DNA from 4 places in the Lysinibacillus sp. BF-4 genome. Region 2 is predicted to be linked to each of the others. Evidence: riboswitches for the same ligand, from Rfam matches in the RefSeq annotation. Region 2 holds a riboswitch; each other region holds the start of a gene.

Region 1 (8,225 bases), on a different contig from region 2:
CGTTAGGTAAAGCTGTGCCAATGGACGAGTACCCGCGCGGTTATCGTAAACCAGCACAGGAAGTTATTCGTTATAAATAAATAAAAGGGATTGCGGCTCATCGCAATCCCTTTTGTTATGCAAAGTATTGGTAATAAATCTTTTTAGCTTCAGTAACATCAGCTGTACCGTGTACAAAAACACGTCCATCACGAAAGGCTGTTAGTGTATAGCCTGTCACTTTAAACGTCAGTAAAAATTCGTTGTGATGTGTAATCGTTGCGCCCGTTAACTTGTTAGCTAGCATAGTTAGGTCACGTGTTGTATGGGTTGGTCGTATTTGTACCGTATCACGCCCACATAAAGATGCAAAGCGTGTAGTAGCATCTTGCTGTAAAAATGGATAGCTTGGTGAAGTACCGCAAGTCGGACAATCGTCTTTTTTTAAGCTAGCTACATCCATAGAGGAAAATGTGTTTTGCCAAACATCTAAGGAAAACACCGTGCCTCGCATAGCCTCTCTGTTACTTGTTAAATATTTCAACGCTTCAGCAACCTGCATAGCTGCAGTAATTTGAGAGGCTGAAGCTAAAATGCCAACTGTGTCACAGGTTGGGCCACTCGTAGGTAAGCCACCCATAATACAGTGTAAGCATGGTGTTTGGTTGGGCTCAATAAATAATGATAAACTGCTTGCGCCTACGCATGCGCCGTAAATCCACGGTACTTGGTGTTTGTGTGCCATATCATTAATGATAAAACGTGTATCAAAGTTATCCGTACCATCAAAAATAAGGTCAATTGTCTCCGTAGTTAACAGTTGTTCTAAAAAATGCACAGTAGCTTCTTGGTCATAAGCATAAACCTGTACATCTGCATTAACGGTAAGTAGTCGCTGCTTTGCAGCACTTGCTTTAGGTAGCCGCTTCACTACATCGCGCTCCGTATACAATGTTTGCCGCTGAAGATTAGATAAATCTACAAAATCACGATCAACTATCGAGATTTTACCAATGCCTGCTCGCGCAAGTAAGTCGGCTGTAGGTGCGCCAAGTGCGCCTGCACCAATAATGAGTACATGCTTTGTAGCAAGCGCTGCCTGACCGACCTCGCCGATAGGTGTAAAGCGCTCCTGTCTTGAGTAGCGCGTCATTTACTTAGACCTTCAAGAGGGCTTGAGGCTGTCGCATACGTTTTTTTGGTAATGCGCCCAGCTTCAAAACTTTCACGACCTGCGATTATCGCATGCTTCATAGCAGAAGCCATTTTAACAGGCTGTTTTGCCAAAGCAACTGCAGTATTAAGCAATACGGCATCTGCGCCTAGCTCCATCGCTTGAGCGGCATCCATGGCTGAACCAATACCAGCATCAACAATTACAGGTACCGTAGCTTGCTCAATAATGAAGCGGAGATTAACAGGGTTAATAATACCAAGCCCTGAGCCAATTGGTGAAGCACCCGGCATAATTGCGTGACAGCCTAGCTCTTGTAAACGTTTTGCGAGCAGTACATCGTCTGATGTGTAAGGTAAGACAATAAAACCCTCAGCTAATAACATTTCTGTAGCGCGTAATGTTTCGACAGGGTCAGGTAGTAGTGTTTTGTCACAGCCAATAATTTCAACCTTAATCATATCGCATAAACCAGAGGCCTTAGCTAGACGTGCAATACGCACAGCCTCCTCAGCATTTTTAGCACCTGCCGTATTAGGCAAGAGTTTAAAGTTTTTAACGTCAATTTGTTCTAAAAAATTAGGTTGTGTGGGTTCAAAAATATTCATACGACGTACAGCAAAGGTGAGCACTTCTGTTTCTGAGATGGTGACTGCCTCTTTTTGTGTAGCAAAGTCAGGGAATTTGCCTGTGCCTAAAAATAAACGAGAATTGAATGTATATGGTCCAATAGTAAACATCATTAACCGCCTCCTACAAATTGTACAATTTCGATATAGTCATCTTGTTTAATAGCGGTGTTATCTCGTACCGCTCGGTCTAAAATAATGCGATTTAATTCCACAATCGCAAGTTCTGCATTGAGTTGTAAATGGGTTAACAGTTCACCGATGTTTGTAACTGTTGATGGTACTGTAACCTCATGGCCATTAATCGTCAGTTGCATCCCCTCATCCCTCCTTATATAAAACGATATGGTGAAAATGGTGCGAGGCGTTGCTGAGCATTTACGTCACCGATTAAAGCCTCGCTCACTAGTTTTCCTGTAATTGCGCTCAGTAAAATCCCGTTACGGTAATGTCCTGTGCAACAATAAATATGTGGTGAAATCGCGCCTATTATTGGCAATTCATCTATTGTTTGAGGGCGAACACCGCACCAAGTTTCGATGATTTGAGCGTGCTTAAGGCTAGGCATCATAGCGATTGCGCGCGTTAATAATGATTGAATGCCGCCTGCTGTTACGCCTGCATCAGACTGATGAGGATAGCTTGTTGCACCGATTAGTACCTCATTATTTTTTTTAGGCACAATATAACAGCCGTCTGCTGCAAATATAGTGGTGCGAGGGGCACGTTGTACACGCAACATCATGCATTCGCCCTTAACAGGATACATAGGTAACTGCGGTACTAACTGTTTGCTCCAAGCACCAGCGGCAACAATGAGGTGTTGGTAGTGATAGTGCCCATTGTCTGTCGTTAATGTAGCAGTATTAATTTTACGTACATGCTCGGCAATAATTGTGCCCCCAAGTAGTTGTACTGCCTTTGTTAAAGCCTTTGTGAGCTGACGCGCCTTTACTTGGTGGTCACCAGTAATATGGATGCCTTGCCCTAAGTCGCTCATAAGTGGCTCGACCTCATTTGCTTTACGCCATAGTACAGGCGTTGCCGGTTGGGTAGTTAAAAATTGATATTGTTGAGTTAGGCTAGGCATATCACTAGGTTGCGTGGCTACTTTTAATAGCCCAGATGGGATTAGCTCAACATCAATACCTGTTAAAGCATCAAGCTCTGTAGCGAGTACGCTATGTTGCGCACGACTTTCAATAGCTAAATCAAATAAAGGTGAAGGCTCGCTAAATTCATTTTGCCCGCCAAGCATACCGCCTGCTGCAAGTGAAGCTGTCGTTGGCCCTGTCACATTAAAAATAGTAACGCTAAAGTTTTTCTTTAATAGCTCATAGGCGATGCTTAAGCCAATAACACCGCCCCCAATAATGGTGTAATCCGTTTGCATACCAACTCTCCTCAGTTAAAAAACATTGAAATTGCCGCAAATCCGCTTGCGCCTGTTGAGGGAAGTAAATGCTGGTTGGTTTTGGTTATACCGCCAAGCGCAATTACAGGTAACGTAGTTATTGCACATACCTCACGTAATGCTTGAAGCCCACGTGGTGGCATACCCTGTTTAGAGCTTGAAGGAAAAATATGAGAGAAGTAAATATAATCAAGTGCACGCGTTTCACAGCTAAGTGCTTCTTGTATACTATGCGTGGACTGCCCGCATAAAAAGGGAAAGTCATTGCCATTAATGTTAGCGTCCGCTGCAAAATGACAGCCAAGTAACTGAAAGTGCTCTGCAAGTTGCGGTGCACTATGCACAATTAATTTTTTAGCATCTGCACCTCGTGTTAGTAAAGTTGCAATCCCATTTGCGAGTTGTTGTGTTGTGAGTTGTTTTTCACGTAGTACAACAGCATCAACTTGCGGTAAAACGTTAAGAATTTGCGTGATGCTGGCCTCTGTAAAACCTACCCCTTTAGTAATCGCATGCTGCATATTATCTCCCTTTCTCCACAAAAAAGCCACTTCTCCCAAGGGAAAAGTGGCATGAAAATCCATATCAAAAAAACCGTACCACTTTCCTACGCCAGTATCATCTGGATCAGGTTCCAGGAATCCCAAAGTCACACTTTGATCTCAGCCTTTATAAAAGGCACCTCCAGTGGATTGCTATGCAATTATATTTAATTTACCACACTGCCTATTATTTTGCGAGTTAGAGTTTTTGACATACGTACGAGGGGTATGTTAAATTGGGAGTAGAAGTAAAAAAGGAGGTTGTTAGTATGGAAACAATTACACTTAATGTACAGGGTATGTCTTGTGGTCACTGCGTCAATGCTGTCGAAACAAGCGTTGGTAAAATAGACGGTGTATCTTCAGTAAAAGTAGATTTAGATGCAGCAAAAGTAGAGGTTGCTTTTGATGATGCTAAAACATCACAGCAAGCTATCGCTAATGAGATTGAAGACCAAGGATATGACGTAGTATAAGCGTGCTCTCGTAGCACGTTTTCTTTTTAGCTAAATGAGAGAGGAGTGAGGGATATGACACAAAAAGAAGCAACATTAAAAATTACAGGTATGACTTGTGCCGCTTGTTCGAACCGTATTGAAAAAGGTTTGTCACGACTTGAAGGTGTGGATGAGGCGACGATTAATTTAGCCCTAGAGCAAGGGCAATTAAAATATGACGCAAGTGTAGTGGATGAAGCTACTATTATTAAAAAGGTGCAAGCCTTAGGCTATGACGTAGTAACGGAGCATGCAGAGTTCGATGTTGTTGGCATGACCTGTGCTGCTTGTGCCAATCGTATCGAAAAACGTTTAAACCGTATGGATGGTGTGCAAAGTGCACCTGTAAATTTTGCGCTTGAAACAGTAAGTGTAGCTTATAACCCTGCGGAAGTTTCGATGAGTGATATGGAGCAAGTCATTACAAAGTTAGGCTTTACCTTAAAGCCAAAACAACAAGAGCAGCACACCGATCATCGCCAAGTAGAGATTAAAAAACAAACGCGTAAATTTATACTATCACTGATATTAGCACTTCCACTATTGTGGACGATGGTCGCGCATTTTAGCTTTACACGTTTTATTTGGGTGCCAGATGTATTAATGAACCCATGGGTGCAAATGGCACTCGCAACACCAATTCAATTTATTATTGGTTGGCAGTTTTATGAGGGTGCATATAAAGCATTGCGTAATAAAAGTGCCAATATGGATGTGCTTGTTGCACTTGGTACATCAGCGGCTTATTTTTACAGTGTGTATTTAGCTTTTAGTGGGCAACATGAGGCGCTTTATTTTGAAACAAGTGCAGTATTAATTACATTAATTATTTTGGGTAAATTATTTGAGGCGCGTGCTAAAGGTCGTTCGTCAGAGGCCATCAAAAAGCTGATGGGACTGCAAGCAAAAGAGGCAACGGTTATCCGCGAGGGGCAAGCAATGCGCATTGCCATTAGTGAGGTTGTACTTGGTGATATTGTACAGGTAAAGCCCGGCGAAAAAATCCCTATAGATGGTGAAATTATAAGTGGTGCATCCGCTGTAGATGAGTCAATGCTAACGGGTGAAAGTGTACCTGTGGATAAAAAAGCAGGTGACCATGTTATTGGTGCAACCCTTAATAAAAACGGTGCGCTACAAGTGAAAGCAACAAGTATTGGGCGTAATACAGCACTCGCTCAAATTATTAAAGTGGTTGAAGAAGCGCAAGGCTCTAAAGCACCGATTCAACGTATGGCAGATGTTATCTCAGGTATATTTGTACCAATTGTTGTAGGGCTAGCTGTTATTACCTTCATGGTATGGTACTTTGCAGTGACACCTGGCGATTTTGCAAATTCACTTGAAAAATTTATTGCAGTATTAGTGATTGCTTGCCCATGTGCGCTTGGTTTAGCTACACCAACATCTATCATGGCAGGCTCTGGTCGTGCCGCAGAGTTTGGGATTTTATTTAAAGGTGGCGAGCATTTAGAGGCAACTCAAGCAATTGATACTGTCGTTTTAGATAAAACGGGGACCGTAACAAACGGTAAACCAGTGTTAACAGATGTGGTTGCGCTTGGTGATGAAGTAACACTACTAAGCTATGTTGGTGCTGCCGAGCAATTATCTGAGCACCCGCTAGCGCAAGCTATTATTGAGGGCATCGAAGCAAAAGGTGTGCGTTATAATGAACCAACACAGTTCGAAGCACTTGTTGGTTATGGTGTACGCGCTGTAGTGGATAATAAAGAGGTACTCGTAGGTACACGTCGCCTTATGGACAATCATGCGATTGAGGTACAGGATACAACAGCCATGCAGGCCTTTGAACAACAAGGCAAGACAACAATGATTGTAGCGATTGATGGCGTGTACGCTGGACTTATTGCCGTAGCAGATACAGTTAGGGATACATCTAAAGCAACAATTAAGCGTCTGCACGCAATGGGGCTAGATGTTGTGATGATGACAGGTGATAACGAACATACGGCTAAAGCAATTGCCGAACAGGTTGGCATTACACATGTTATTGCGGAGGTTTTACCAGAAGGTAAGGCGGATGAAGTACGTAAACTCCAAGCGCTTAACAAAAAAGTAGCAATGGTGGGCGATGGTATTAATGATGCACCAGCACTAGCCACAGCCAATATTGGTATGGCTATTGGTACAGGCGCTGATGTGGCTATGGAGGCAGCGGATATTACGCTAATGCGCGGAGATTTAAACGGGATTGCGGATGCTATTGTGATGAGTAAAAAAACAATGGCAAATATTAAGCAAAATTTATTTTGGGCACTTGCTTATAATAGCATTGGTATTCCAATTGCAGCGTCAGGCTTCCTAGCACCATGGGTAGCAGGTGCGGCAATGGCCTTTAGTTCTGTCTCTGTTGTCTTAAACGCACTTCGTCTACAACGTGTAAAATTATAAAGTATAAGGAAATGCGCGAAAGCGTGTTTCCTTATTTTTTTTACGAAAAATTAACGAACGAGCATTGTACTAAAAAGGTGATAGTGCTAGTCTTGAAGAGAATCACAAAAAAATAATAAAAGGTAGGTTCAAATGATGAATAAAAAACTTTTAGCAGCTACAATTGCAAGCTCAGCAATCGTTGCGCCGTACGTTTTATCAACAGACACAGTTCAAGCAGCGGCACTGGATATGACAATCTTCCACACGAATGATACACATGCTCATGTTGAAACAGCAGGACAGCGCGCAGCGTTAGTAAAGCAATTGCGTGCAGCTCACCCCAACAACCTTTTACTTGATGCGGGCGATGTTTTTTCTGGCACACTTTACTTTAACGAATGGAAAGGTAAAGCAGATTTAGAAATCATGAACTACTTAAAATATGATGCGATGACATTTGGTAACCATGAGTTTGACCTTGGACTTTCACCAGAAGGGCACGCAGCACTTGCGACATTTGTCAAAGAAGCTAAGTTCCCATTTGTATCAGCAAACGTGGATTTTTCGAAGGATCCATTATTTAATGGCTTACAACATGATGCTGTAACAGCAGATGCTAAGCCAGGTCAAATTTATAACGGTATGATTAAAGAAGTTAACGGCGAAAAAGTTGGCATTTTTGGTTTAACTACAGAAGAAACAACAGCGATTGCTAGCCCAGAAAAAGTAGCATTTAAAGGCTATATCGAAAGCGCTAAAAAATCAGTTGCAGACTTAGAGGCACAAGGTGTGGATAAAATTATTGCACTAACGCATATTGGTTTTGATGACAGTCTACAATGGGATAATGACCAAGAACTTGCGAAACAAGTAGCAGGTATTGACGTAATTGTTGGTGGTCATACACACACAGAGTTAAAAGAGCCTGTTAAAGTAATAAACGAGCAATCAAACGAACCTGTAATTATTGTGCAAGCTAACCAGTACAATAAATACGTAGGTCAATTAAACATTACGTTTAGTGACAATGGTGTTGTTGAAGACTATAAAGGTCAATTAAATTTAGTTGGTGCTAAGGATGAGGATGGTAATTATTTACTACCATCTGATGCCGAAGCAGACAAAATTTTAGCGAAGTATGCAGAGAAAGTAAATGCTACAATGAACGCTTCTACAGGGGCGGATGCTAAAGTATTTTTAAGCGGTTTACGTGGCTTAGGTGGCGTACGCGCGGGTGAAACAAACCTTGGTAACATTATTACAGATGGCATGCTAGATAAAGCAAAGGCAATTGATAAAGATGTAACGATTGCTTTCCAAAATGGCGGTGGTATTCGTACATCTATTAATAAAGGTGACGTTACATTTGGTGAAGTATTAAATGTGCTACCGTTTGGTAATCCATTAGCTATTATTGAGCTAACAGGTCAAGAGCTTTACGATACATTTGAGCACTCTGTTAAGGAGTACCCTAAAGAGTCAGGCGGCTTCCTTCATGTTGCAGGTATGAAAGTAATCTTTGATCCAAGCAAAGAGCCAGGCAAGCGTATTGTATCGTTAAAAGTGGGCGATCAAGATATTGACCGTACAGCG
Region 2 (8,225 bases):
AAGTGCGATTTTTGTATCGTTTGTAATGAGCCCTAATGTATCAAAGTGAGCTACATAAACGTCAAGCATCACGTTGTTTTCATTGTCTACATCTTTAGCGAGTGCGATAAGGGCGCGGTTAATTAATGCCTCATGGCCTGCTGGGTTTTCGTAGAGCGTGTTCCAAGCGCGTACAATCAGAGCTAGGTCTGTGCTAGCGAGTGCAGTCTCTAACTCCTCTGCAGGAAGCGGCTCACTAAATATAGCGTAAGGGTCAACATAGGTTGTCGTGAAAATTTGAGATAACCAATCAATTTCACTTTGAGCGATGACATGATCCTCATTATGAATACGCGCTATAATCGCGTTGTTTTCTTTAAAAATTATGCCGCCTGAGAATTGTGCAAGCTCAGCGCCTTGAATGACAAAACTTGTGATGGGTAAGGCATAACGATTGGCAATGACTGTATAGTCGAGATTACTATCGAGCGCCTCGATAAACTGCTTAGCGGTGACGTCTGGCAGTACCTCATTGGCAATAAGTTCGTGGTAGGGCATCGGGCGATAGTAAAAGTCTGCGGCAATTTGTTTTGCATGAAGCGTACATTGCCCATTTTCGGTAATCATACGTAATGCTACGCCTTCTGCTGTCAACTGGACTTCTTCGTATAAAATAGTGTCACCTGCGTGTAGCTCACCTTGTTGTGAGATGGCCCCGTCTACATGCAAAATCACAAAGGCTTTAGCTGTAAAGCCACCTTCTGTATTAATAAAAATATGGTCATCGACAATTTGAGTAATGATAGCATCATGTAGCCCACCTTCAATCACCTCGGCAAAGTTAGGCTCAAGTTGTTCTTGGATGTTGGTAAAGTCAATCATAGATAGGCCTAGCTTTTCTTCAAAGCGCGCCGTTTCTTCTGCTTGCCATTGAATAAAATCGTCCCGTACATCTTTAGGTAATGTAGGGCGGTTAAGCGTGCCATCCTCTACGTAAGGTATAAAACGCTGTGGTAACACCTTAAGTAATGGAAGCTTAGCTGCCTCTAGCTCCTCTGTATGTATGCGATCAGGATTAACACCGTCATTGCGGTAATACGTATAGAGCGTTTCCCAATCTTCAGGTAGGGTTAAGGCGTTTGCGTATTGCTGGCGTAAATAATCTTCATAAGTTAAATGCCACATTTTGTGCCACATCCTTTCTTGTGCTTTAGTATAGCAAACATTGACCATGGAAAAAAATGAACATACTATTAAAGAAGAAGGGAAGTGGGCAAAATGTATCTCGGCATGATTTTTTTTAAGATTGTTGCCCCGATTTTAGTTTTACTTGTGGTGGGTGGCTTATTACAAAAGAAATTTACGTTTAATTTAAAGGCATTATCCCAATTAATTACGTATTGTTTTATGCCAGCGGCTGTTTTTGTTAATTTATATCATACTGAAATTAATATGAGTGTTTTAGGGCAAGTATTTTTATTTATTGTGTTATTTATTGGTGGGCAAATGATTACGGCACGTCTTGTAGCGGGTGCGCTTAAACTGCCTAAACAAGAAGCGGCAGTGTTTAAAAATAGTGTCGTGCTCATTAATTCAGGTAACTACGGTATACCTGTAGCGCAAATGATTTTTGCGAGTCAGCCGATAGGTGTAGCTATTCAAGTTATTTTAGTTATTTTTCAAAATATGACGACCTACACGTACGGCTTATATAATTTAATCTCATCTACTAAATCAGGTAGTGCCATTGTACGCGATTTCTTTAAGATGCCTATTGTGCATGCGTTAGTTATTGGTATTGTGATGAATGTATTTCAGATTGAGTTACCTGTTTTTTTAAGCTTGCCTGTGAATTATATTGCCGATGGTTTTGTGGCGGTAGCACTCATTACATTAGGTGCACAGCTTTCGCAACTTGAAATGCGCTCTATCTTTAATAAAACCGTTTTTGTTAGTTGTTTTACCCGTTTAGTTATTGGGCCATTAACAGCATTGCTTGTGATTTTTGGTTTGGGGCTCACGGGTGTTGTAGCTAAATCGTTATTTATCGCAAGCTCATTTCCAACATCGCGCAATAGCTCAAGCCTTGCGCTTGAGTATGATATTGATGCAGATACAGCAGCACAAACCGTATTATTTTCGACAATTGTAAGTTGTATTACAGTTACAATTGTTATTTACGTTGCAGAAGTATTATTTGGGTGAGGTAGCTTTCGGGCGTATTATCTTGTATACTAAGAAGCACAACTGAATAAGTAATAACTAGGGGGGTCCGATGAGTCGGGCTGAGAGAGAAACGCGATGAAGTTTCGTTACCCTTTGGACCTGATCTGGCTCATACCAGCGTAGGGAAGTTAGTAAGCGCGCTCTTTTTTTGCGTGCCTCTAAATCATACGACTATGACCAGATTCTTTCTTAGAATCTGGTTTTTTTATGTCCCACGTGTTATGCGAGGTCGGTTCCTTTTACCAACAAACAAAAGGAGCGATTTTAGTAATGACAACAACAATTAGCGAAAAAAACATGGCCATCATGTCAAGTTTTGATGGTAGTACAAAGGTTTATGTAGAGGGAAGCCGTCCAGATATTCAAGTGCCAATGCGCGAGATTGGTTTAAGTCCAACTACAGGTCATTTTGGTGAAGAAGACAACGCCCCTGTGCGCGTATATGACACGAGCGGCCCGTATACGGATGAAAATTATACGGTAGATATTACAAAAGGCTTGCCTGCACTACGCCGTAATTGGATTGTAGAACGCGGTGATGTTGAGGAGTACGAGGGACGTGACATCAAGCCAGAGGATAATGGCTACCGTCGTGCAGATGATCCACGTGCCAATGAAAATGTATTTCCTGCTTTAAAGCGCAAGCCACTTCGTGCAAAGAAGGGCGCTAATGTAACGCAAATGCATTACGCTAAGCAAGGCATCATTACACCAGAAATGGAGTTCATTGCGATTCGTGAAAACGTTGAACCATCATTTGTGCGTGATGAGGTAGCGCGCGGACGTGCGATTATCCCTTCAAACATTAACCACCCTGAGGCAGAGCCAATGATTATTGGTCGTAACTTTCATGTGAAGATTAACGCTAATATTGGTAACTCTGCGGTTACATCTTCTATTGCTGAAGAAGTAGAAAAAATGACGTGGGCAACACGTTGGGGCGCAGATAATATTATGGATTTATCAACGGGTAAAAACATTCATACTACACGCGAGTGGATTATTCGTAACTCGGCAGTTCCTGTAGGGACAGTACCAATTTATCAAGCATTAGAGAAGGTAAACGGTGTAGCTGAAGATTTAACATGGGAAGTATTCCGTGACACACTAATTGAGCAAGCGGAACAAGGTGTAGATTACTTTACCATCCATGCGGGTGTGCGTTTACACTATGTACCAATGACAGCAAAGCGCGTAACAGGCATTGTCTCTCGTGGTGGCTCAATCATGGCACAGTGGTGCTTATTCCATCACAAAGAGAGCTTCCTTTACACACATTTTGAAGATATTTGTGAAATTATGAAGGCTTATGACGTTGCCTTTTCATTAGGTGACGGCTTACGTCCAGGCTCTATTGCGGACGCTAATGATGAGGCGCAGTTTGCAGAGCTAGAAACATTAGGTGAACTAACAGAAATTGCTTGGAAGCATGACGTGCAGGTAATGGTTGAAGGACCAGGTCACGTGCCAATGCATAAAATTAAAGAAAATATGGATAAGCAATTAGAGATGTGCCATGAAGCACCGTTTTATACACTTGGCCCATTAACAACAGATATTGCGCCAGGTTATGACCACATTACGTCAGCTATTGGTGCGGCAATGATCGGTTGGTTTGGTACAGCGATGCTTTGCTATGTAACGCCTAAGGAACATTTAGGCTTACCAAACCGTGATGATGTACGTACGGGTGTAATTACGTATAAAATTGCGGCACATGCAGCAGATCTTGCTAAAGGACATCCAGGTGCACAACAGCGTGACGATGCATTATCAAAAGCACGTTTTGAATTCCGCTGGCGCGATCAATTTAATTTATCATTGGATCCTGAGCGCGCAGCTGAGTATCATGACGAAACGTTACCAGCTGAAGGCGCTAAAACAGCGCACTTCTGTTCAATGTGTGGACCAAAATTCTGCAGTATGCGTATTTCGCAGGACATTCGTAATTATGCGAAAGACAATAAGCTAGATACTACTGAAGCTATTGAACAAGGTATGCAGGAGAAGGCTGAGGAATTTAAAAAATCAGGCGGCGGCGTTTACCAATAAAGTAAAAAAGTAATTTCGTCTGCGGACGAAATTACTTTTTTTGTTGACAATGATTATTGAACATGATAAGTTTTATACAGGCAATAAAGTTTCCTTTAGGAAAGTTTATTGTAAGTTGACAGTTAAACCTTACAAAGCATTGCCGCTACTATTCGTTTGTGGTGGACCTATCGTAGCAAACGCAATGTAATTTTCCTTAGCACTGTTCCTCCTACAAAACGAGTGCTAAAGCAGTTGTTGTGTCATCCCTAAAACTGCATGTTCATGTGAAGCTGTACGAAAAGTGCTAACGCGCTATTTCGTACAGTTTTTTTGTGGCAAAAATAATTATTTTAGCACAGCACTGTTAAGCCAATTTAGGTTTATATGAAGCAATTGTTACTACTTTGTAAACGCAATGTAAATTTTGTGAGATAACAATTAAAAGTGATTTACTTTCTACAGTTTTTTAGGAATAATGTAGGTTGAGAGTTATGCGGAAAGGGTGTAATATTTTGGAGCTGAATTGGCAAGAAATGATATTCCAATTCGTTGGAGGATTGGGTCTATTTCTATTTGCGATTAAGTATATGGGCGATGGTCTGCAAAAAGCAGCAGGCGACCGCTTGCGTGACATTTTAGACCGTTTTACAACTAACCCATTAATGGGTGTGCTTGTAGGTATTTTTGTAACAGTATTAATTCAGTCGAGTTCTGGTACGACCGTTATTACAGTAGGGCTCGTTAGTGCTGGTTTTATGACATTACGACAAGCAATTGGTGTTATTATGGGGGCCAACATTGGTACTACAGTAACAGCGTTTATTATTGGTATTGATGTAGGTGAGTATGCGTATCCTATTATATTCATAGGTGCTGTCATGCTATTCTTCTTTAAAAAGAATCGCATCCAAAATATTGGACAAATTTTATTCGGCTTTGGTGGTTTATTCATCGGTTTAGAAATGATGAGTACAGGTATGAAGCCACTGCGCGAGTTCCCAGCGTTTATTGATATGACGCTAAGCATGAGTGACTCGCCAGTACTTGGTGTACTTGTCGGTACAATTTTCACATTAATCGTACAATCATCTTCAGCAACAGTAGGTATTTTACAAGGGCTATATGCTGAAGGTTTAATTGATTTAAAGGGTGCACTACCTGTACTATTTGGTGATAATATTGGTACAACAATTACAGCAGTGCTTGCAGCATTAGGTGCCTCAGTAGCGGCGCGTCGTGCAGCAGCCACTCACGTGTTATTTAACGTGGTAGGTTCGATTGTCTTCTTATTAATTTTAGGTTTATTTACAAGCTATGTAGAATGGCTGTCTGCTGTTTTAGGCTTAGAGCCAAAAATGCAAATTGCATTTGCGCATGGTTCGTTTAACGTAGCTAACACATTGCTACAATTGCCATTCATTGGTGCATGGGCATATATTGTTACGAAGTTAATCCCAGGTGAGGATACGGTAATTGAGTATAAGCCAAAGCACTTAGACGAAGCATTAATCGCGCAGTCACCTTCAATTGCTTTAGGTCAAGCGAAGCAAGAAGTTGTACGTATGGGTGAGTTTAGTGTTCAAGGTTTACAAGAAACACTAAAATACTTACAAACAGGCGAGGAAAAACACGCCAACCTTACAACACAACTAGAAGAAGCAATTAATATTTTAGACGAAAAAACAACTGATTATTTAGTGACACTATCTAAGCAGTCATTATCAAATACAGACTCACAGGTGCACCATGCATTACTTGATAGCATCCGTGATATTGAGCGTATTGGTGATCACTTCGAAAATCTAGTAGAGCTAATTAACTTCAAAGGCAATAACCGTGTGCGCTTAAGTGAAGAAGCAATGGACGAATTAGTTGAGATGTTTGAGCTAACAGTTGATACAGTTAGCCTATCAATTAAAGCATTAGATCAACGTAGCGAAGAGTTTGCACATGAAGTAATCGAAAAAGAAGATAAAATTGATGAGATGGAACGTAAGCTTCGTAAGCGCCACATTCACCGTTTAAATCAAGGTGTATGTTCAGGCTCTGCAGGTATTGTGTTTGTTGACATCATTAGTAATTTAGAGCGTATTGGTGACCACGCAGTAAATATTGCTGAAGCCATCCTAGACGATACGTATTAATTAACAAGCATCATTGCCCTCGAGGCAATGATGCTTTTTTGCTTTTTGCTGTAATAATAGGTAGTATAAATGATAATGATATTCAATTAGGAGGACGTAATGAACTACCAACACTATATGTATGTAGTAAATGATGTAGAAGACAGTACAAAAAATCGTGTCATTCATGAGGATGAGGCAATTATTTTATATGTAAAGGAAGGGCAAGTAGAGGTTGTAGCAGACCGCCGCTTCTTTAGGTTAGAGAATGATAATTTATTAGTCATTCAAGCGCGTAATAAAATTACACTTACTGTGAAATCGGGAAGCTATACGATTGTGCGCTTTCGTAATTATAGCCTTGTAAAAAAAGTGCCACAGCTGCGATATGAAGTAAATCCTTATCGCTTTGTGCATGAGTTTATTTGTTATGAAGGTGTGACAGTACCTGTTACTGACGCACTCACTCAATTAAAAGAAACAAAGGACGTATATGATTTTCAACAATTACTGGCGGCGATTTATAAGGCGTTTGAGCAGTATGAGCATAATGCAGAGCAACATACGTTTGATGATGTGGTGCATTATATTAAAACCTACTCACATTACCCTCTAACCCGTGAAGATATGGCAAAGCGTTTTGGTTATAATGCGAATTATTTCTCAGAGTATTTTAAAAAAGAAGTAGGGTGGGGGTTTAACGAGTTTTTAACCCATGTGCGTTTAGAGAAGGCAAAGTTATTATTGCGTAGTTCCTCTTTAACCATTCAAGAAGTAGCAAAAGAGGTTGGCTATCAAGATGGTCTCTACCTCAGCCGAAAATTTAGTCGTCAATTTGGTATCGCACCTAGCAAATTTAGAGTAGTACAGCCAACAGAACGTGTAGCGTCCTTACAATTTACAGGGGCATTACTAGCAGTGGGTATTGAACCAGTTGCTGTATTATCTGCTTATTATAATGTACCAGATGTACTAACACCATATGTTAAAGACGCTACATTTTTATCACCAAACTGGTTACGTGAAGAGATTGACTGGCATGGTGATAAGCCCTCGCTAATTTTAGCGTCTATTCATGAAGTGCCACATAAAGAATATATTGCAAGGCTACATGGTGTTGCACCTTCTATCGCATTAGATTGGGATACGCATGATCGATTGGAAGAAGTACGCTTAATCGGACAATTATTTCAACGTGAGCAACAAGCAGAAGACTGGATTGCTAGCTACCAACAAAAGATTGAGCAAGCAAAACTTATGCTACAAGAGGGTATGGATAAAAATCATACAGTAGGTGTTTACGAATTACGCAACCATAATCGCATTGGTATTTGGCGCTCAAACGCAAGGGGCGGTTATAATTTATTTGAAATGCTAAAGTTACGTGCGCCTAAGCGTATTGAAAAAGAAGTACTCACACCTAACCGTGGCATTATGATTGAGGAGCAATATATTTCCAAATATGCGGCAGATGAGATGTTTGTCATAGTGCACTCCGCTGAACAGGAGATTAGGCTATACAATGAAATTTGGCAAGGGTTGCCTGCAATGAAGCGTAAGAAAGTACATATTTTGCCCCTGCAGGATTTTTGGTCAAGTGAGGGAGTTGCTTTAGAAGAACAGTTGAAAATACAATTGGCTTATTTAACAGGTCAACGCCAATCTGATATTTATCTATAGTGAAGTTATGTCATTTGTCTATAGTAATTGAATAAGTAGCTTGCTATGATTTTAATTGATAATAATTATCAATATCAGTGAGCTTTTAGCAGTGCTGATGTAGCACTGCTTTTTGTTTGCCATTTTATAGAGGTGAAGGATGGATGATGAAGGAAGAAGCGGTCACTGCAGTACCGCAACTGA
Region 3 (8,225 bases), on a different contig from region 2:
CTTGTAGGCTTTATGATGACAATCTACGTATTATTTGGTGGTATGACCGCAACATCTTGGGTACAAATTGTTAAAGCATGTTTATTAATGCTTGGTACGGTTATTATCTCCTTCTTAGTTTTAAAAGAGTTTGGCTTCAGTATTTCACAAATGTTTACACAAATGACAACAGAAACAGAACATGGTCAGGCTTATTTAAACCCTGGTCTACGTTATACAAATGGCTTAGATACAATTTCAGTAATGATTGCTCTAGTATTTGGTACAGCGGGCTTACCACATATCCTTATGCGCTTCTTTACGGTTAAGGATGCTAAAACAGCACGTTCTTCTGTTATTTGGGCAACTTGGATTGTAGGTGTTTTCTACATCTTAACAATTTTCTTAGGCTTTGGAGCTGCAGCTTTCGTTGGCGCTGACGCAATTATTGCAGAAAACCCAGCAGGTAACATGGCAGCACCATTATTAGCTGAAGCACTAGGCGGCGACATTTTAATGTCATTCGTATCAGCTGTAGCCTTCGCAACAATTTTAGCTGTAGTAGCAGGTCTTGTACTATCAGGCGCATCTGCCCTATCACATGACATTTACGGCGAAATTATTAAAAAAGGTAAAATGACTGACCGCGAGCAAGTATTAGCCGCTCGTATTGGCTCTATCACAATCTCAGTGTTATCTATCGTACTAGCACTTGGTGCACAAACGCTTAACGTAGCGTTCTTAGTGTCATTAGCCTTCTGTATCGCAGGGTCGGCTAACCTTCCAGTAATCATTTACACAATCTACTGGAAACGTTTCAATACAACAGGCGCAATTGCGGCAATGCTTACAGGTTTAATTTCCGCATTAGTATTAGTTGCCGCTTCACCAAACGTTTGGGGTCCTGAAGGTAAAGCTATCTTTGTAGGCGAGCCATTATTTATGCTATCTAACCCAGCGTTAATCTCTGTACCACTTGGCTTTATTGCAGGTATCGTAGGTACATTATTATCTAAAGAATCAGACGATAAAAAATACCGCGAAGTTAATGTTAAAGCAAACACAGGGATTTCAGTACAAGACGTATCACATTAATACAAAAAAGCGCGCCGTTATCGGTGCGCTTTTTATTATCATTTGCTACACTAGGATAAAGGAGTGGATGATGATGGCATTATCACAAGCAGCTAAAAAAACGTCGTGCGCGTTTACGTACGACAGGTAAAGATGTAACAAAAGCACGCGGCACAGCAAGTATGAGCTTGCATGAACGCACAACCTTAACAAAGCAAGGTAAAGAACGTAAACAATTTACTAAACACAAAAGGCATTCCCTCAAGCATTATGATGAGCGGAATGCCTTTTTTATTATAATTGATAAGTCATTTGACGTTGCTGGTACAGTTCTTCAAAGCCGAGCGTTTGTAAATAACTATAGAGCTCACTCTCTGCATCCATTTGGTGCACTTTACAACTTACATTGCCATAGAGTGTGTGAAGCTCAGTAAGCACCGCTTCTACAAGCGCTTGTGTTGGCTCTACTAGTACAAACTGCTGGATGTATAGCCCCTTCCCCTCTTCACGGAAACAAATATAACCAAGGCGCTGCTCCTTTAAATAAATGTCATGTACATTATCGCTAGCCTCTAGTCGTGTTTCCCACGAGGTGCTATTAGGTTGCGTAGCTAAATGCCAATCATTGACGCGTGTTGGCTTTAATTGAATGGGTGACTCACGGTAATGCGCTAGCGTGCCTTTAGCTACAGCTAGTGTATTAATGATCGTAAAGTTTGTCGAACGGTAAAGGTTCTCGGCTTTTTCGTTACCTACAATAACCTCTAGACGTAACTCTTTAACATGTAAGCTTTGTGCTAAGGAAATCGCATGTGCCACTAATGAGCGGCCAATGCCATAGCCTCGGTAATTTGGTAATGTTGCCATGCCACCAATCCAAGCAAGATTGCCTTTTAAGCCAAACAGCATTACTCCCGCATACTCATCCTCAATCGTCGCTACTGTGGAATACTCTGGCGAAATAGCGTACTGTTTCATACGCGCTTGTAATACATCCTCTGTAATGCCCATTGGCTTCATATAATTAACAAAGGCTCCGTTCCATAGCTTAGTAACCTGTGGTAATGGTAATTGTTGTAGTGATAAAAATGCCATGCTAAACCCTCCCTATAGTCGGTAAAATGTTGTGGTGTTGTTGTAAAGTTGTGTTGCGACTTGTTCTTTTGGCAATTGTTTAATGTGTGCAATTTCTTCAATGCTACGTGCCATCATAGCAGGTGTTGTGAGTTGACCCGAAAACTCCTGCTCAAAAGGCCACGGACCATCTGTTTCGACCATGAGCTGTGAGAGCGGGTAACGTGCAACAAGGCTACGTATTTCAGGCTCATAACATACATCAGGCGTAATCGATACCATGTAACCGTTTTCAATCATACGTGTGATAGTTGCAGCATCGCCTTTAAACCAGTGGAAGTGCGCGCGTGTTAGCTGATGCTTTTCGAGTAGATCACAAGCTACTTGCGCATCTTCATAGACAGCATGCAAAATAATTGGTTTGTCTAGCTCTTTTGCTAACGCAATAAAGCGCTCAAGTAAAGCGATATGCGCATCGCGGTCAACTTGCTCATAATAGGGCAAGCCCACTTCGCCAATCGCTACGATATCAAAGGCATGCTTGCGGATAAGTGTAAAAATTGCCGCTTGTTGCTCAGCACTTGCGACAGGTTGCTCAGGGTGAAAACCAAGGGCACTATGTACGGCAGGATGCTTAGCCAGTTGTAAATTAGCTAAGCAAGATGCGTAATCTGTAGATACTGTAATAAACGACGCACCACTCGCAAGCAAGGTTGCTTGCTCTTCCTTGTTGTATTGATCTAAATGGATATGTGCGTCAATCATTCACTATCCCTCGTTTCCATTTGACTGAAAATATGCTGCTTTAACGCCACAAATTCTGGCGTTGCTAACATTGCTTGATTACGTGGTCGCGCAAAAGGGACAGTAATCTCCTCTTTAATGTGTGCAGGGCGCTTGGATAAAATAACAATGCGGTCGGCTAAATAAATGGCTTCCTCAATGCTATGTGTAATAAATAATACGGAGCGGCGATGTTCCTCCCATACAGACAGCAGCCAGTTTTGCATATCAAGACGTGTAAACTCATCCAATGCCGAAAAAGGTTCGTCAAGACATAGCAAATTTTGGTCACTTAACAACGCACGAATAAAAGCGACTCGTTGTTTCATGCCGCCTGATAGCTCTGATGGGTAGGCTTTGGCAAATTGCGAAAGCCCCACGCGCTCAAGCCACTCGGTTGCTTGTTCATAATTTGGTTTATGTTGCACCTCTTGAGCAAGCACTACATTTTGTAAAACCGTACGCCACGGAAATAGCGACGCTTGCTGTGGCATATAACTAATATGCCCCTTTTCGCCGCTAATATTTTTGCCATTTAATAAAATCTCACCTGCTGTAGGTGCGGTAATACCACCAACTAGCTGAAATAATGTACTTTTACCGCTACCTGAAGGGCCAAGAATAGCAACAAACTCACCGTCTGCTACTTGTAAGGAAATATGATTAAGCACATCAACCTCACCGAAGTTTTTAGATAAGTCTGTAATTTGCAGTAACATAATTATACCTCCCTTGTTTGTCCTTTTACAATAATACGCTCGAGTAGCTGTATGAGCGCAAATAATGCCATACTCAACAACATAATCGTAAAGATGGCAACAAACACACGGTCAATGCGGAAGGATGACTGCGCATAGGTCATATATACGCCTATGCCTTGCTTAGCACCCAGCCATTCGGAAATTACAGCACCCATTACGCTATACGTAGCCGCGATTTTTAAGCCTGAAAACAAAGATGGCATGGCATAAGGTAGCTCTAGCTTCCAAAAGGTTTGCCCGCGATTTGCGCCAATCATTTGCATATAGTGCTTTAATGTTGGGTCGGTATTTTTTAAGCCATCCATCATCGCCACTACAATAGGGAAAAAGCATACTAAGCTAATAATAATAAGCTTAGGTAATAGCCCGAAGCCAAACCAAATGATTAATAGTGGTGCTAATACGATGGTTGGTACGTTTTGCGATAAAATGAGTAAGGGGTATACCATTTGATTAACAAGTGGCATACGGTGCAAAAGGAGCGCAATAATAAAACCAATGCTTGCGCCAATGGCTAACCCTAGCAATGTAAGTTTAGTTGTAGCTAAAATATGCACAGAAAAGTCGCCAAATGAACGATACCCTTCAGCTAAAATCGCACTCGGAGCGGGTAATAGCCACATCGGGATGTCGCGCCACCATACAACAGCTTCCCAAATGATAAATAAAACGAGGAGGAACATTACTGCTCCGCCTCGTTTCATCACCTTATGCATTAGCGGTACTTCTCCGTTAATGTATCCATCGTAATGCCTGATGGTTGGTATAGGATTTTGACCTGTGTAATAACGTTGACGCAGCCGAGTTCAACCATTTTTACATTCATTTTTTCGATGATAGCAAGCAATGTTGTTAAATCGCCTTCCATCGTTGTTTCGAGTGGATGTACTTCGTATTTAACGCCCGAAGCGTCAATTACAGCGATTGCTGCGTCTACTGCTGGAATTACATCTGCTACGTTCTCGGTTTTAGGAATGATTTGTACACTAATTAATGAGTTTGTCATGATGTCACCTCTTATTTTTTTGGTAAAAATTCGTTAGTAAATGCTTGCTCTGGGTCAAAATCGCCCTCTAGCACGCCATTTTCTGTCATCCAGTCCGCATAGTTTTTCCATACGTCTAGTTTTTGTACGCCCCATTGCTCAGCGTCGTCTTGGTATTTGTCAGCTAGCCATTTTTGTGAGTTAATCACAAGGTCTTGCGATAAATCAGGCGCTGCAACGAGTAAAATATTTGCTGCGTCTTCTGGGTTTTCAATCGCATATTCGTAGCCTTTTGCAACAGCTGCGACCATTTTTTTAACGATGTCTGATTTTTCGTCAATCATTTTTTCGCTAGTTGATAGTACAGGTGTATAGTAATCTAGCTTATCGCTATAATCTGTTAAATAGACCATATTAATATCTTTGCCACGTAGCTCTGCCTCTACACCTGTCCAGCCGTAGTAAATCCATGCAAAGTCTACGTCTTTTTCAGTCATTGTAAAGAAGTCTGCGTCACCTGCGTTAATAATATCCATTTTGGCAACATCGCCACCGTCTGCTTTCATAATGGTTTCGATGACTGCTTTTTCGATAGGTGAGCCCCAGCCCCCGTAAGTTTTACCTTCAAAATCTTTAGGTGTGGTAATTTCCTTTGCCTTTGGTGAGGCAAAGCCTGATGTATTATGTTGAATAATTGCGGCTACTGATACAAGTGGTACACCTTGCGTACGTGCTAGTGTAATACCCTCTTGGTAGCTAATGCCGAAATCTGCCTTGCCTGATGCAACCAATTGATCTGCACCTGCATCGCCTGGTTGAATGATTTCAACGTCTAAGCCCTGGTCTTTAAAAAATCCTTGTGCCTCTGCAACATATAAGCCTGTGTGATTGGTATTAGGTGTCCAGTCGAGCACCATTGTTACCTTTTCAAGCTTATCTTCCGCTGCATCTTCCTTTGGTTTGTCCTTGGCTTGACAGGCTGCAAGTGCAAGCACCATCGTTGCCAATACTAGTGTAACGAACCATTTCTTCACGCGAAAATCGCCTCCTCTGCATAAAAAAATGCCTCAAGTAGGCATGTATCACCCTACTGAGGCATTTGTACATGTTCCCTACGATGGTTTTACCATATCAGGTTCTAAGGGTATTCCTACAATTCGGTCTCTCAGCTCATGTTTGAGCTCCCCTACATTACTATTCAACGTTCATTATAACAGCTATAGCATCGTTATACTATGGCATTTTATGATAGACTGCGCGGATAGCACCGTCTGTTTTTGGATCTACTTTAAAGGAACCATTGGATAGGCGATCATTTTTCGGTAAATCGCCCATCGCAATTTCTTCTTGATGTTTTTCAGTTTCAATAACGAGTAGTGCTTCTTTGCGGTCTTTTTCGACAGCTACAATTTGGTGAGGGTTGGATTTTAATATGCTTAGGATTTGTACACCACGTTTAGCACGGTTGCTTGTGGTAACTTCTTCGATGCCCATTTTTTTAACTGCCCCACGCTGCGTTACGATAATTAAACGTTCGTTGGCATCTACAGTATCTGCCCAAATAACACGCTCGTCTTTTAATGTCATACCTTTAACCCCACCAGTACGTAAGCCCGTTGGCGGTACTTCGTCTACACGGAAGCGCAGTGCTTGTCCTTCTGTTGTGACAAGTGTTACCTCGTCTTTATCCGTTACAATAAAGGCTGCCATCATAGCATCCTCTTTTTTAACATTCATTGTTTTTAACGCACGTGAGTAGCGCGAAACTTTATAATCTGCTACTACGGTACGCTTAACTTGCCCCGCTTCGGTCACGGTCATCATAAAGTCAGTAGTACTATCCATTGACGCAAAGCCATGTACAGCAATAATTTCTTCTTCAGCTTCAAGTGGTACGATACTTGAAATATGCTGTCCGAGGTCCTTCCAACGAATGTCAGGTAGCTCATGTACAGGTTGGTAAATATATTGCCCGCGGTTGGTAAATAGCAGTAAGTGATGTTGCGTGTTCATTGGTTGTTCAAAGAGCGCATAATCCGACTCTTTCATCGCCAAATCTTTACCGCTTGATGCACTATATGAACGCGGCGAAGTCCGCTTAATATAACCATCCTTCGTTACACTTACAATGACTTCCTCACTTGGTACTAGTACGTCGAGCGTTACTTCTAGCTCTTCGATTTTAGCTTGTAGTAAAGAGCGGCGTGGCTCAGCAAATTGTTTTTGCGTAGCTTTTAACTCACGTCGAATGACAGCGATAAGCTTGGCAGGGCTTTGTAAAATACCCTCTAATAGCGCGATTTCTTTTTGTAATGCCTCATGCTCTGCACGTAGCTCTGTAATATCTGTATTCGTTAAACGATAAAGTTGTAAGCTAACGATTGCTTCAGCTTGCGCCTCAGAGAAATCGAATGCGTCCATGATGCCCTGTCGTGCGTCTCGTTTATCCTTAGAGGCACGAATTTTCGCAATCACTTCATCTAAAATCGATAATGCTTTGATTAACCCTTCTACGAGATGCATACGTTTGTTAGCACGCGCTAAATCAAACGTAGCACGACGTTTAACGACTTCCTTTTGGTGCTCAATATAAGCATCCAATAACAGTGGTAACGTCATCATTGTAGGACGACGACGGTGAATGGCAATCATATTAAAGTTATACGTCACTTGAAGGTCCGTAATTTTTAATAAATAATTTAAAATCCCTTGTGCGGGGATATCTTTTTTTAGTTCAATCACGACACGTAGCCCTGTGCGGTCAGATTCGTCACGGATTTCGGCAATGCCATCTAATTTTTTGTCGAGGCGTTGCTCATCAATACGCTTTACGAGATTAGCTTTATTAACATCATACGGTAACTCAGTTACAACGATTTGTTCTTTGCCACCTTTTAATTGCTCAATCGCAGTTTTGGCACGTACGACAATTTTGCCGCGCCCTGTTTCGTAGGCTTTTTTAATACCATCTGTACCTTGGATAATACCGCCCGTCGGGAAGTCTGGCCCTTTAATTACCGTCATTAGCTCATCAACAGTTACCTTAGGGTTATCTAGGCGCATAAGTACGGCTTCTATAGCTTCAAACAAGTTATGCGGTGGAATGTCAGTTGCATACCCCGCCGAAATCCCCGTTGAGCCATTTACTAATAAGTTAGGGAAGCGCGCAGGTAATACGGTTGGCTCTGTATCTTGGTCATCAAAGTTAGGTACAACATCAACCGTATCTTTCGTAATATCTCGCAGTAGTTCACCTGCGATAGAAGAAAGACGCGCTTCTGTATAACGCATAGCTGCGGCAGGGTCACCATCAACGGAACCGTTATTACCGTGCATTTCAATTAACATATGACGTGCCTTCCAGTCTTGGCTCATACGCACCATTGCCTCATAAACGGAGCTGTCACCGTGTGGGTGATAGTTACCAATAACATTACCAACGGTTTTAGCTGATTTACGGAAAGGCTTGTCTTGTGTGTTGCCTTCAGTATGCATCGCATATAAAATACGACGCTGTACAGGTTTTAACCCGTCACGTGCGTCAGGTAGCGCACGCTCTTGAATAATAT
Region 4 (8,225 bases), on a different contig from region 2:
AGGTGTTTCTAGGATTTTTGGTACAGCTGTAAATGCCTCATGATGCACGATGCTATGCAGTGTGTCAAAACCAATATAGCCAAAGCCAATATTTTCATGACGGTCTTTACCTGCGCCACGCTCATTTTTAGAATCATTAATGTGTAGTACTTTAATGCGCTCTAAGCCTACCGTTGTATCAAAGTTTGTCAGTACACCATCTAGGTCACCAATCAAATCATAGCCCGCATCATGCGTATGGCACGTATCAAAACATACCGATAAACGTTCATTATGCGTAACGCCATCAATGATTTTAGCTAGCTCATCAAACGAACGACCACATTCTGTTCCTTTACCTGCCATTGTTTCTAAGGCAATTTGTACAGGAAAATCTTGCGATAATACTTCGTTTAAGCCCTCAATAATTTTAGCAATCCCCGCTTCAGCACCAGCACCTACGTGTGCACCTGGGTGCAACACGATTTGGTCGATGCCTAGTGCTGCGGTACGTTCGATTTCGCTTTGTAAAAAATCAACGCCTAAGCGGAAGGTTGCAGGCTTTGTTGTATTTGCGATATTAATAATATACGGTGCATGCACCACAGCTTTTTGCATGCCATGCTCTTGCATATGCAAAAGACCTGCTGGGATATTAAGTTCCTCGATCGGCTTGCGTCGCGTATTTTGGGGCGCACCTGTATAAATCATAAATGTGTTAGCGCCGTAAGAAAGAGCTTCCTCACTTGCACCTAACAACATATCTTTACCACTCATTGAAACGTGAGAACCTATTAACAATTATCTCGCTCCTTATTTACCACGCGCGCGTTTGCGGCGTTCCTTACGTTTAATTTCGTCCATTTTCCAGCCCATTTTTTTCTTGTAGGCCGGTTTAACCTTTTTAGGTTTACGGACTTTTGATTTAGCAATTTGGTCAATCTCATTTACTTGACGCACACGGTTTTTACGTGCATGACGGTCTTTAAGCTCAACAAACTCACCATTAACAAGGTCTTTATGTTGAAGCGGAATGCCCATCTTATCTAAGCGTGCTACTGCATCCTCATCTGATGGCTCAAATAATGTAATTGCAGTACCTTTGTTACCAGCACGTGCAGTACGACCAACACGGTGAACAAAGAACTCTAAATCATCTGGAATTTCGTAGTTAATTACATGTGAAATCCCTTGAATATCAATACCACGTGCAGCAAGGTCTGTCGCTACGATGTATTGGAACTCAAGATCACGAATTTGCTTCATTACTTTACGACGGTCACGCGGACTTAAATCACCGTGGATTTGCCCTGTGCGTACACCATTTGAGTTTAAGAAGTGTGCTACGCTCTCTGCTGTTTTACGTGTATTAGTAAAAATGACCGCAATATACGGGTTAATGGCCTTAGCAATTTCTAGTAAACGTGCATTACGTGATTTTGAACGTGTTGGCACAAGATAGAAATCAATATTTTCGGCAACAGGGCGCTTGTCCTTCATATTAATATGAGTTGGTGCATCCATATATTTTTTAAGGAAAGGTTGTAATTTCTCAGGGATTGTTGCTGAGAACACGTACATTTCAAGGTTTTCTGGCATGCTTGATGCAAAGCCGTCAATTTCCTCGATGAAGCCCATGTCAAAGGCAAGGTCTGCCTCATCCACTACTAAAATATTAGCTGTGTGTACATGTAGGGCATTTTCTTTTACAAGGTCACGAATACGACCTGGTGTACCTACTACGATATGTGGTTGCACCGTTAATTTTTCGATATCACGTTTTTTATCCGTACCACCGATATATAGTTTAGTGCGGATTTCCGTGTGCGCTACTAATTGGTTAAGCGCCTCGTAAATTTGTTGTGCTAGCTCACGTGTTGGCGATGTAATAACCGCTTGTACCGTTTGCTCCCCTTCGTTAATACGCTGCACAATAGGTAATAGGAAACTATGCGTTTTACCTGTACCTGTATGTGCTTGTCCGATAGCACTCTTACCTTTTAAGATAAGCGGGATAATTTCCTTTTGAATTGGTGTTGGCTCTGTAAAGCCTAACTCAGCGATGGCCTCTTGTAAAAAAGGCTTAAATTGATAATCTGTGTATTTTGACATTGTAATGCCTCCTGACTGTTTCATTATTGTAACACGTTTCTACGCATTCGCCTATTATACATCATGTGTCAAGCATTGCTTTCTTTGTACTATTAACTAGTGTCCGTTATAATAGGGGCATGTAACTATGAAAGGGGCACCATGATGCAAGTAATTAAAATTAATCCTCGTGGCTATTGCTACGGTGTTGTTGATGCAATGGTTATTGCACGCAACGCAGCACTCGACAAGAGTTTACCTCGTCCAATTTATATTTTAGGGATGATTGTACACAACAAACATGTCACTGATGCATTTGAGGCGGATGGCATTATTACGCTAGACGGCGAAAATCGCTTAGATATTATTCGTCAGGTAGATAAAGGCACTGTTATTTATACAGCGCACGGTGTTTCACCTGAAATTCGTAAAATCGCGAAAGAAAAAGGCTTAGTAGCTATCGACGCTACTTGCCCTGATGTAACGGTAACGCATGACTTAATTGCCGAAAAATCAGCAGAAGGCTATGACATTATTTACATCGGCAAAAAAAACCATCCAGAACCAGAAGGTGCAATCGGCGTAGCACCTGACCACGTTCACCTTGTACAAAATCCTGAGGATGCCGCAGCACTTAACTTAACAAATGAAAAACTACTGGTGACTAACCAAACAACAATGAGCCAGTGGGATGTTCTTCACATTATGGAAGTATTAAAAGAAAAATACCCACATATCGAAGTACACCAAGAAATTTGCCTTGCCACACAAGTGCGTCAAGAAGCTGTAGCTAACCAAGCGGGCGTAGCTGATTTATTAATCGTTGTGGGCGACCCAATGTCTAATAACTCTAACCGCCTAACACAAGTATCAGAAGAAATTGCGCATACTAAATCGTACCGTATTGCAGATGTTGGCGAGCTAAAACTTGAGTGGCTACAAGGTGTAGATACAGTAGCAGTAACAGCTGGTGCATCAACACCAACACCAATCGTTAAAGAAGTGATTAACTTCCTTGACCAATACGATCCAACAAACCCTGACACGCATAAAATTGAGCGTACGGTGTCACTAGACCGCATTTTACCAAAAATTAAAACACCAAAACCAGTCGAAAAAATCATGCCAACCGACTGATAGGTAAGAGGACGAGCCACTGCGCCGTCCTCTTTTTTGACTTTACTTACGCGCTCACCTATGGTTAAGAGGAAGCACTAGGGGTGCCAGTTTGGCTGAGAGAGTCCCTTAGAACCTGACCTAGCTCATACTAGCGTAGGAAAGTGTAACGCCCCCGCTTCAAAAAAGTTTTAGGAGGCAATGGAAATGCAATTTACTGACCGTTTATTTACTAAGGTAGCGCCTGTATGGCAAAGCTATCTTGAGCACCCTTTTGTCAAAGGAATTGGTGATGGCACGTTAGCACATGACAAATTTATTCACTACATGAAGCAAGATTATATTTATTTAATCGAATATGCGCGCGTCTTTGCATTAGGTGCGGCCAAGGCAAATGACCTTAAAACAATGACGCTATTCGCTAATTTATTACACGGCACGATGAATTTCGAAATGGATTTGCACCGCGATTATGCCAAACAATTTGGTATTACACCTGAGGAACTTGAGGCAACTGAGCCATCTGCAACAATGACATCCTACACGAGTTACATGCTTAGCCAAGCACAACTAGGCGGTGTAGAAAACACAATCGCAGCCGTACTTGCTTGCGCATGGAGTTATAACTGGATTGGTACAGCTCTTGCAAAAATCCCTAATACTACAAGCCATGAGTTTTACGGCAATTGGGTACGCATGTATGCATCAGAAGAATTTAGCGCACTCGCTAACGACACTATCGCGATGATGAATGACGTTGCGCGTGACCTACCTGAGCATAAGCTGCAACAACTCGAAACCATCTTCATTACGACATGCTATTACGAATATATGTTTTGGGAAATGGCAGAGACTAAGGCCATGTGGCCACTTCCTGCCCTTGCACACCACTAAACAACAGCACGGCACTGAGATTATTCAGTGCCGTGCTTTTTTGTCTACATGGTCATTTACTGTCTATCATTTTTTTGTACACTGAAGCAATAACAAGGGGGATTTTTTATGAAAAAAATTATTAAAAACATTTCCTTTTGGTAAATAAAGGTCCTCGTCCTATTAACAAATTAGGACGAGGACTTTTTTAGTGCATCATAAACGGTTTACTATAACGCACTTCACCGCGCATAGAGAGCGGCGTTTGTAGCGGCAATACCATAAAGGCTTGTTGTGGCACTTCAAACGGAGCCGTAATACTAAATTGCGCGGCTGGCACAAAACCAAAGCGTGGGTAATATGTCGGGTGCCCTAACACAATAATCGCTTGATAGCCTAAAACACGGGCACGCGCAATAGCCGCTTCGATTAACCGAGTACCGAGTCCGTGATTTTGGTAACCAGGTAGCACACTAATAGGCGCTAACGCTAAAGCCTCCGCCTCACCTACATGAACGCGCGTCAACAAGCATTGGCCTACAACCTCCTCCTGATGTAGCGCTACTAAAGATAACGCTGGGATAAAGGCGTCGCTTAATCGCAAACGTGATACTAATTGATGCTCCTTGTGATCACTCATTGCCTCACGCTCAAAAGCAAGGCGCACCACATCCTCTGTATTGCTGTAGTGTTTTGGTTGTTCTTGTGTTAGTACAATATCCATGTCACTCCTACTTTCCATCACGCCATAATTTGCTTGGCCAGTATACTACCTTTCCTAAAGCAGCAAGTAATGCTGGGACAAGCAATGGGCGCACAATAAAGGTATCTAATACAATACCCAAGGCAGTCACAATTCCAAACTGCACTAATAATTGGATAGGTAGTGAAGCAAGAACCATAAAAGTGCCTGCTAAAATAATACCTGCTGACGTAATAACAGCTCCTGTTGAAGCTACGCCATTTTCAATCGCTTGTAAGTGATTAATACCATTTTGGCGGTTTTTCCATACTTCCGAAATCATAAAAATATTATAGTCATTGCCAAGTGCCACAATAAAGACAAAGCTATAAAGTGGGATTGCACTTGCCATTGCAGATTGCCCTAAAACATAATGAATAATTAGCCAACCTGCACCAAGCGCTGCAAAGAAGGACACCACAACAGTGGCCATTAAACTTACCGCTGTAACTGGTGCGCGTAAATAAAGCACTAACAACACAAATATAATCACAATCATCGTTGGTTGAATGAGTTTTTCGTCCGCTTCTTGTACTGTCTTTGTATCTACTTGCTCACTCGTTTCGCCGCCTAACCAAAAGGCATCAGCGCCAACAAGTTCGCCTAGATCTTGCTTCATTTGCCCTAAATCTGTCATCGCTTGCACAGCATACGGGTTTTCTTTTAAATCAACACTATATAATTGATAGCCGTCTGCTTGCTGCGGCTTAGCTACTTTGCCCACATAAGGTAAAGCGGCCAGCGCATCCGTAATATCCTCATCCGTTTTAACAATCACACTCACTGGTGCAAGCTCTCCTGCTGTAAAGTGTTCCTCAATAATTGCAAACCCTTCACGTGATGGCATATCTTCAGGGAATGACGATAATAAATCATAACTAAACTCAATTTTTGGCGAAACCGCCGCTAGTCCTACTAAAATCAGTGCGGTAACCGCAATGACTAACCAATGGCGCTTGACCGTAAAGCGACCAATTTTACGCATAATTCGGTGTGGTGGTTTTGGTGCTACGTAAGGTTTACCTTTCTTACTAGCGTGCGCTCGCGCCATTTCTTCTGTACGTGGGATAAATGGCCAAAAAGCATAACGCCCTAATAGTCCTAAAATTGCAGGAAGTAATGTAAGCACAGCGATCGCCGTAATTAAAATACCAAAACTAAATGGAATGGCAAAGCGATGAAACGCTCCGTAATTTGCTAGTAATAAGGTTAATAACCCAATTACTACAGTAGCCGCACTCATAATAATAGCGCCGCCTGCTGCACGAAGCGATTGAGTTAATGCCTTTAATTTATTAGGTTCTATTAATAGCGTATCGCGGTAGCGAGTAATTAAAAATAAACAATAATCCGTACCTGCACCAAACAATAGGACAATCATAATCGATACGGCTTGTGCGTCTTTTACTAGCCAACCTGCCTCCGTCATTGCCCCAAGCAATGGGCTAACAACTAAAAAGGCAATCCCTACAACGACTAATGGGATAATTGCTAAAAGTGGTGAGCGATAAATAACTAATAAAATAACTAAAATAATAAGTACAGTCGCTGCCATTAGCTGAAAATCAGCGGACTTAAATAAATCGGTTGCATCTACCGAAATCCCGACAGGACCTGAGTAGCGAGCATGTAGTACATCCTCTGATAACTTCGCGCTATAGGGATTTTCGCCTGTAATTGTTTTCGTTAAAGTCGTAATATCCGCTAAGCTATCCTTTAACGCAGCCGTACTCGCATCCTCCTTAAAGAAAATCGGTGTAACAAGCGCCTTACCATCCTCCGACACTGAGCCCATCAATGCTTGTGCTGGGATTGTGCCTAATGGTGGGATAAATTGTTGCGTTGCGAGTGGATTTATTTCAAGCTCCTTATACAAAGCTTGTACACCCTTAATGTCTGCCTCTGTTAAACCTGCATCACGTTGCCACGTAATTAATAACGGTATCCCCGCGTTACTCGCAAAGTGCTCCGCCTTTAACTCAGCCGCTTGCATAGACATTTGGTCTGCTGGTAAATTAACAAGCGCTACGTTATCTATACTATTAATTTGCGGAAACAACTTCCCTAGCAAAAGTGCAAGCACTACCCACAGCGCTAATATAACAACGCGCATAGGGCCCTTCTCAAAAAATTTGGTCATTATTTTTCCCTCCATCCCTTATACAAACATTGTACAGAAGTTGTACAACATTTGACAAGCGTCACTTTTTTACGTTGAATAGATATATCCGAAAACAAAATCGAGGAGATCGTATGAACAGTACAACGTATACCATTCAACAAGTAGCCGAGCAAACAGGTTTGTCTAAACAGGTCATCCGTAAATGGGAAACCCGCTACGGAGTCATCCAACCTGCACGGCTCGCCAACGGTTACCGTAACTATACCGAAGCTGAAATCACTATTTTGCGCTATACTAAGCAGTTTATTGCACAGGGGCATAGCATTGCTAAAGCCGCAACATTAGCTAAACGCCAAATGCTAGCACCAACAGCTACCTTAACGCCTTTTAGCACACATGACTTTATCCAAGCATTGCAAGATGTTGGCACACAGGCTGATGATAAACGATTATTACAGTTACTGCAAAAAGCACATAATACGCTTGGTTTACTGACAATGATTGACACCATTTTACTGCCTTTTTTAACACAAATCGGCAAACTTTGGTGCACAAAGGATTGGTCCGCCTATCAAGAAGCCGTAAGCAGTCAAACCATTCGCGACTTTTTGGCTAATGCGCGTCGCAACATTTTTGTTACAGAGCAAGCGCCACTTATTATTGGTAGCTGCCTGCCGCAAGAGCGCCACGAAATACCCATGCAAATTTTATTAATTCGTTGTGCCATTGCAGGCTACCGCACCTTAATGCTTGGTCCTGCCCCTGCACCCCTTGCCATCGAGGAGACCGTACAACACTTACACCCTCAAGCCGTATTATTAAGTGCTTCAACTAAAATTCAACCTGAGGTGCTTGAGCCACTTGACGATTTTGCGGCTACAACGACTGTACCCTTATTTTTAGGTGGAGAAGCTACAACATCCCTAACGCCACCGCAACACATCATCATTGCCAATCATTTGCCTGACATACTAGCGCAACTAAAAAAACAAGCGAGCCCGATTATTTAATCGCTCGCTTGTTTTTATTAGGCTGTATGGTAAGGATTTAAATGAATAATAGCATCATGCACATCCTCATGCTGTCCAATAAGCGCATGTTTTACCTCTTTTGTAATCGTATGTCCCTGTTCAACAGTTAAATCAGCGTCTACGCTAATGCGCACATCAAGCACAACATAACGACCATGTGTACGCGCATAAATTTTATCAACTTTACGTACATTAGGGTTTTGGTAAATGGTTTCTTCAAACTGCGCCACATGCGTTGGGTCTAGCACTTGCTCCATCATTACGACTGATG

What was found. Region 2 has a riboswitch for thiamine pyrophosphate ahead of thiC (phosphomethylpyrimidine synthase ThiC). Riboswitches for the same ligand answer to the same signal wherever they lie in the genome.
Region 1: another riboswitch for thiamine pyrophosphate. It lies ahead of CH76_RS06330 (thiamine phosphate synthase); the one in region 2 lies ahead of thiC (phosphomethylpyrimidine synthase ThiC).
Region 3: another riboswitch for thiamine pyrophosphate. It lies ahead of CH76_RS07530 (ABC transporter substrate-binding protein); the one in region 2 lies ahead of thiC (phosphomethylpyrimidine synthase ThiC).
Region 4: another riboswitch for thiamine pyrophosphate. It lies ahead of tenA (thiaminase II); the one in region 2 lies ahead of thiC (phosphomethylpyrimidine synthase ThiC).

Annotation. Positions count from the first base shown of each region.
Region 1 is NZ_JPUW01000013.1:17,312-25,536, forward strand. It holds gene CH76_RS06305 (nitroreductase family protein) at 1-80, shown strand, start outside; gene CH76_RS06310 (ThiF family adenylyltransferase) at 116-1,132, opposite strand; gene CH76_RS06315 (thiazole synthase) at 1,129-1,893, opposite strand; gene thiS (sulfur carrier protein ThiS) at 1,896-2,099, opposite strand; gene thiO (glycine oxidase ThiO) at 2,114-3,175, opposite strand; gene CH76_RS06330 (thiamine phosphate synthase) at 3,187-3,738, opposite strand; TPP riboswitch at 3,784-3,892, opposite strand; gene copZ (copper chaperone CopZ) at 4,008-4,214, shown strand; gene CH76_RS06340 (heavy metal translocating P-type ATPase) at 4,269-6,650, shown strand; gene CH76_RS06345 (5'-nucleotidase C-terminal domain-containing protein) at 6,786-8,225, shown strand, end outside.
Region 2 is NZ_JPUW01000044.1:31-8,255, forward strand. It holds gene CH76_RS11735 (DUF4085 family protein) at 1-1,164, opposite strand, end outside; gene CH76_RS11740 (AEC family transporter) at 1,258-2,184, shown strand; TPP riboswitch at 2,234-2,348, shown strand; gene thiC (phosphomethylpyrimidine synthase ThiC) at 2,476-4,257, shown strand; gene CH76_RS11750 (Na/Pi cotransporter family protein) at 4,773-6,383, shown strand; gene CH76_RS11755 (helix-turn-helix domain-containing protein) at 6,483-8,042, shown strand; gene CH76_RS11760 (iron ABC transporter permease) at 8,186-8,225, shown strand, end outside.
Region 3 is NZ_JPUW01000018.1:9,155-17,379, forward strand. It holds gene CH76_RS07500 (cation acetate symporter) at 1-1,074, shown strand, start outside; gene CH76_RS07505 (GNAT family N-acetyltransferase) at 1,348-2,148, opposite strand; gene CH76_RS07510 (TatD family hydrolase) at 2,161-2,892, opposite strand; gene CH76_RS07515 (ABC transporter ATP-binding protein) at 2,889-3,629, opposite strand; gene CH76_RS07520 (ABC transporter permease) at 3,632-4,387, opposite strand; gene CH76_RS07525 (thiamine-binding protein) at 4,387-4,677, opposite strand; gene CH76_RS07530 (ABC transporter substrate-binding protein) at 4,689-5,690, opposite strand; TPP riboswitch at 5,749-5,854, opposite strand; gene parC (DNA topoisomerase IV subunit A) at 5,890-8,225, opposite strand, start outside.
Region 4 is NZ_JPUW01000032.1:3,813-12,037, forward strand. It holds gene CH76_RS10130 (deoxyribonuclease IV) at 1-780, opposite strand, end outside; gene CH76_RS10135 (DEAD/DEAH box helicase) at 793-2,091, opposite strand; gene CH76_RS10140 (4-hydroxy-3-methylbut-2-enyl diphosphate reductase) at 2,236-3,207, shown strand; TPP riboswitch at 3,277-3,366, shown strand; gene tenA (thiaminase II) at 3,394-4,080, shown strand; gene CH76_RS10150 (GNAT family N-acetyltransferase) at 4,268-4,783, opposite strand; gene CH76_RS10155 (MMPL family transporter) at 4,791-6,941, opposite strand; gene CH76_RS10160 (MerR family transcriptional regulator) at 7,055-7,933, shown strand; gene CH76_RS10165 (cation diffusion facilitator family transporter) at 7,951-8,225, opposite strand, start outside.